2 linked regions of the Gloeocapsopsis sp. IPPAS B-1203 genome follow. Each later gene encodes a partner of the first gene's protein in a complex. Links are inferred from orthologs where the notes say so. Each region holds a gene or a part of one and is shown on either strand. Other genes may lie near its edges.

What was found. Proteins that work in one complex are often made in the same cells at the same time.
Region 2: rplS (region 1) and rplI share a complex: the UniProt entries of both Bacillus subtilis proteins name them as parts of the 50S ribosomal subunit. The link is inferred for Gloeocapsopsis sp. IPPAS B-1203 from one-to-one orthologs.

The regions. Positions count from the first base shown.
Region 1 is NZ_PEIG01000024.1:21,521-24,485, reverse strand. What follows is about bases 1-2,913. They hold rplS (50S ribosomal protein L19), read right to left. Parts: upstream 1,682-2,913; coding sequence 1,319-1,681; downstream 1-1,318. Other genes in these bases: CSQ79_RS25975 (diflavin flavoprotein), read right to left, coding at 2,758-2,913; CSQ79_RS25980 (phycobiliprotein lyase), read left to right, coding at 2,058-2,597; secE (preprotein translocase subunit SecE), read right to left, coding at 717-941; nusG (transcription termination/antitermination protein NusG), read right to left, coding at 88-720; rplK (50S ribosomal protein L11), read right to left, coding at 1-81. Outside these bases: more of CSQ79_RS25975, read right to left, coding at 2,914-2,965. UniProt on the Bacillus subtilis protein: This protein is located at the 30S-50S ribosomal subunit interface and may play a role in the structure and function of the aminoacyl-tRNA binding site.
Region 2 is NZ_PEIG01000009.1:231,694-234,524, reverse strand. Bases 52-2,830 are described here. They hold rplI (50S ribosomal protein L9), read left to right. Parts: upstream 52-1,101; coding sequence 1,102-1,560; downstream 1,561-2,830. Other genes in these bases: dnaB (replicative DNA helicase), read left to right, coding at 1,894-2,830; gloB (hydroxyacylglutathione hydrolase), read left to right, coding at 136-909. Outside these bases: more of dnaB, read left to right, coding at 2,831-2,831. UniProt on the Bacillus subtilis protein: Binds to the 23S rRNA.

The sequences.
Region 1 (2,965 bases):
CGCTGGACCCACTGGAGGTGCTGGGTTTGCTTTTCCTGCGGTCAGAGCCAACTTAATGACCGCAACAACTTTTTTTGCCATTCTCTATTAGCCTTGTTTCTGAACCTGATTAAATTCCAATTCGACGGGCGTGTCGCGTCCAAAAATTGAGAGTAATGCTTTAAGCTTGCTCCGTTCTGGACTGACTTCTACCACTTCACCTTCAAAGTCTTTAAATGGACCCGAAAGTACAACAATTTTATCGCCAGCTGCCATATCAATTTTAACGACTGGCTCTTGCTCAGCTGTCTGTTTAAATATCCGTTCGACCTCTGTATGACTCAGTGCAACTGGTTTGACGTGACCGCGCCCTCTGCCAACTCCTTTTTTTTGCTCGGCTCCCACAAAGTTGATGACATGAGGCGTGTTTTTGACAACTTGCCAGGTGTCATCATCCATTGACATTTTGACAAGCACGTAGCCAGGGAATACTTTTTCTTCTGTATGCTGTCTACTGCCGTCTTTCCGAATTTTCACAGCAGGAGTCTGCGGGATTTCAACTTGAGCAATCCGCTCGGCAACATCAAAGGTCTGTGCTCTCCGCTCTATGTCTGCTTTGACTCTTTTTTCACATCCAGATGCTACTTGAACTGCATACCAACGCGGAGTTAGAGCAGGAGTAGTTGTCTCTCCTGCATTCTGTGATTGATTGGGATTGTGTGATTCGTCTTCAAAAATCATCGAAACACCTGTCCTGCTGCCCAAGCAAAGAAGCCATTAACCAGATAGATAAAGGTTGCCGAAAGCACTACCATCGACAATACAGCAGCTGACTCACTTACAAGTTGCTGTCTGCTTGGCCAGACAACTTTGTCGAATTCTTCTTTGGTTCCTTGGAAGAAGCTACCAATATTACCCCCATTCTTGGGTTCTTGGATTTCAACTTCATTCTTCTTATTCACGAGCAATCGTCTCCCCAATCACAATGCAGCTATGACACGAATTTCTGCACTCGCAGACACTCAAACTTGCCTACTTTGCGAGACGGTCTTAGTCATACTTACACAAATAATTTTACCCGAAAGTTTCACATCTTGATGCCGCTTAAACGCTTCATACTGCTTTCGGGTATGTCTATAGTGAATGTGCTACAAGCGGACTTATAGTCTGCACAGCGCGCCCTGGAGGACTTGAACCCCCGACATCAGGTTTTGGAGACCTGCGTTCTACCAACTGAACTAAGAGCGCACAACTTTCTGTAGCTGTAGCCACTGAATTGTAGTGTAACGCAATTTGAGAGCGAATGCGTTAAATTCAGCTTGATTTAACTGAATGTATTCTACAAAGCGCGGTCAAAGCGTTGTTTCACGCGGGTAGCTTTACCAACACGATCGCGTAAATAGTATAACTTAGCGCGGCGGACTTTACCACGCCGCAGTACTTTTATACTAGCAACGCGGGGTGAGTGTAGTAGAAAAACTCGCTCTACGCCTACTCCCTGAAAGATTCTTCTTACTGTAATTGTCTCATTGATTCCGCCATTGCGTTTGGCAATGACTACTCCTTCATAAGGTTGGGTACGTTCTTTGCCACCTTCTTGAATAATGACTCCTACTCTAACTGTATCTCCGACATAGATATCGGGTAAATTCGACTTTAATTGCTCCGCTTCTATCGAGCGGATAATCTCTTGCGCGTTCATAGCCTTATGAAAAACTCACAATCATCCATATTAACTTGATACTTGGCTTTGAGTCTAGGGGTAAAGTAGTTAGCTTTCGGCTATCCATCAATCGATAGAGACTTGCATAAAGAACTATTGCGCTCAACGCCTTTCATAGAGCTTGTTAGACCAACTGAATAAAAAAAATCATTGTCTATTCAGTTTTGAAGATTAAAATCTCGGTTGACTTACATGAGTTACTCTACAGACTGATTTTGGTAAAACAGTGACACATTTTTAATTTTTGTCGCTATGATTGTATGTATAATTTAATGTATTAAAAATAGTAACAAGGTATTGCATTTAATCCTAAAATACCCTTGATTGATATAACTTTCCATGAGGCTTGCTGATAGTGACATCACCGCAACAACTGACCTACACAAGAGAAGCTTCGCTGCTAGCTGCAGAATTTTTCAAACACTCCGCTGGTAAATGGCGCTCAGAAAGGCGATATTACACTTTGCCAGATGGAGAAACAAAGGAAATGGTTAGCATTATTACCATTCAGTTTTTAGAACCAGGGTGTGCAGAACTAGAACAACTCGCTCAATTACACCAACTTGATGATGCTACAGTTCTCACTTGTGGTGCTAAAGTAAGCTGGGAAAGTACAAATTCGGTGTCAGGAAAGAAAGAATCGAAAGGCACGACACTTTTCGGTGTAGGTGGAACAACGTTGTATCGCGATCGCGGTTTTGCGACAACAAAGCCAGTCACAGCCGAGTATTATTTCTCCAATCCTCAAACAATGTGTTTGCGTACAGAGTACAAAGGTTCTGTATTTGAAGAAGAATTGAAGTTGATCGGTAACAATTACCGTACTCGGCAAACAATTATTTCCCGCGCAGGCGAACAGCAGATGATTGGTCAGTATTTAGAGAAAAGACTGTAGGAGGGGTGAGGAGTGTGGGGCGAGGGGCGAGTGGGAGTGTAAGAGTGTGGGAGAGACGAAAATGCTATTTTTCCCTAATACCCTCATACCCTACTACCCTAATACCCTCATACCCTCATACCCTACTACCCTTGAACTCTACTACCCTACTACTCATCTTCTAATAGTGGTTTCCTGACTTACGGTGGTGAACGGCGGTAACTCCATCGGAATCTAGGACTTTGCCATTATTCACTGCTGCATAAACAATCCAGTGATCGCCAGCTTCCATGCGATTTTGAATAGAGCACTCAAGATAAGCAAGAGCGTCAGAGAGAACAGGACAGCCATTATCTGCGCTTTGAGTTGCTACACCGCTGAAGCGATCT
Region 2 (2,831 bases), on another replicon or contig:
TTCACTTATTATTGGGTTTATTCATTAGTGTTAGGTATAAACTCTAAAAGCTTTGAATTGTTAATTAAGTATTTTTTCTCGTTAAAAATAATTTTTATTACGTTATTAATTGGAAGAGTGATAGAACTACAAGCAATGGAAGTCATCAGAATTTCAGCACTTTATGATAATTACATCTTTTTACTGCATGAACCCATGCAAAATATAGCTGCGGTTGTAGACCCAGCAGAGGCGGAACCAGTACTACAGCAATTAGAGCAACTAGGCGCAAAGCTAGTGACAATTTTTAATACGCATCATCATAATGACCATGTGGGTGGTAATCGCAAGTTGATGCAGCATTTTGGTAATGTCACAGTGTATGGTGGCGAGAAAGATCGTGGCAGAATACCTGGACAACAAGTTTTTTTGAAAGAAGGCGATCGCGTTTACTTTGGCGATCGCACTGCTGAAGTCATTTTTGTCCCTGGACACACTCGCGCCCACATTGCTTACTACTTTCCACCAGAAACACCAGGGGCGCTTGGAGATTTGTTTTGTGGTGATACTTTATTTGCTGGAGGTTGCGGTCGCTTATTTGAAGGGACTCCAGCCCAAATGATGGATTCTTTATCTAAATTAAGAGCTTTACCGGATAATACGCGAGTGTGGTGTGCTCACGAATACACTTTAAAGAACCTGCAGTTTGCACTGACAGTGGATGGTGGAAACCCTGAGTTACAAGCTCGTTTTGCTACTGTCAAAGCAGCACGTAATCGTTTTGCAGCTACTATACCTTCGATGTTGAGTATCGAAAAGCGTACTAATCCTTTTTTGCGTTGGCATCAACCAGAATTACAGTTAGCAGTCCAAAGTAACGATCCATTGCAAACTTTTGCACGGTTGCGCGGCATGAAAGATCAGTTCTAACTTCCAGTAGTTTTTTCTAGAATAAATCACAGCATCAACAAGATTGCTGCAAATTAACTGCACGCAGTATGATAAATAGTTGCGATCGCTTGCTGCATTTCGTTACGATTATAAATTCTGACTCCTTTTACAAAGTAGTTTCATCCTTCTACTGCAAAGACACCACAGCAATTAAATCACGACAGGAAAATCATGGCAAAACGCGTGCAATTAGTTCTCAATCAGGATATTAGTAAGTTAGGACGATCTGGAGACTTAGTTGAAGTTGCACCAGGCTACGCTCGCAATTATTTGCTGCCCCAAAATTTAGCGGTGCAGGCGACTCCAGGTATTCTCAAGCAAGCTGAACGCAAGCGTGAAAAAGAACGTCAACGTCAAGAAGAATTAAAGCAACAAGCTTTAGCCCAAAAAGCAGCATTAGACAAAGTTGGGCAATTGACTATTGCTAAGCAAGTTGGCGAAAAAGATGCAATCTTTGGTACTGTAACTGCTCCCGAAGTCGCAGCGTTAGTTCAAGAAGCCATTGGTCAAGAGGTAGATCGGCGTGGAATTACCTTACCTGACATTAGCCAAACAGGAACTTACACCGCTGAAATTAAGCTGCATCCAGAGGTAACAGCAGAAGTCCAAATTCAGGTCGTACCAGAATGAAGAAGTCATGGGTCAGAGGTCAGGGTGATTTTTGAACCGCAGGTCTGCACGATTCGCATCCTTAAATGAGAACAAAAAATTTCTCCCCTGCACTTGAAGCACCTCTGCTTAATTGTATTCAATCTAAACTTGAAAGGGTATTAGTCCACCTCCGTGGACTTCGTTTTTACAGCCGCGAAGGGAGTCACTAGGCTTAAAAGATGTGGTGTGTAATCATAGCCAGGGCAATAATAGAAAGCGGAAAGATAGATAATAGATACAGTATCTAATTTCTTGCCTTAAATTTGTCCTCCTCGTAACCCTAACCTCTGACCTCTGACCTCTGACTGCTATATGACTCAACAACTGAGTTTTCAAGATAATATAGGTGGCTTACCTCCACAGAATGTTGATGCAGAAGAAGCCATTCTAGGAGGTATTCTACTCGATCCTGAAGCGATTAGCCGTGTGAGCGATCGCTTGATTAAAGATGCTTTTTATATCAACGCCCACAGAGAAATTTACGAAGCTGCCTTGAAACTCCACAATCAGGGTAAACCAACGGATCTTTTAAGTGTTTCAGCGTGGTTAGCAGATCGCGATTTACTTGCACGTATCGGTGGGAGAAGTAAATTAACTCAACTTGTAGATCGTACTGTATCAGCAGTCAATATTGACGTGCTAGCAATGCTAGTGATGGATAAATACTTGCGGCGCAAGTTGATCGAATCGGGTAATGAAATTGTCCAGCTAGGCTATCAAACTGATGTGGAGTTGGCAACAGTTTTAGACAGCGCTGAGCAAAAAGTTTTCAGCATCACGCAAGAACGCCCGCAACAAGGTCTTGTCTCGATTTCGGATACGCTCATTGATACTTTTCAGGAACTTGAAAGTCGCGATCAGGGGCAAACTCTACCAGGAATATTGTGCGATTTTTACGATCTGGATGCTCTTACAGGTGGTTTCCAGCGTTCTGACTTGGTAATTTTGGCAGGACGCCCAGCAATGGGAAAAACTGCTTTAGCATTGAATATTGCTAAAAATATTGCTGCTCGTTATGAACAATCAGTTGCGGTTTTTAGCTTAGAAATGTCTAAAGAGCAATTGGTGCAACGTCTTTTGGCAAGTGAAGCAGGAATCGAAAGTCATCGGATGCGGGCTGGACGCATTAGCCAAAACGAGTGGGAACAACTAAGCCGCGCATTTGGAAATTTATCGGAATTACCAATTTATATTGACGACACCGCAAATATGACGGTGATGGAAATGCGATCGCAAGCACGACGCCTACA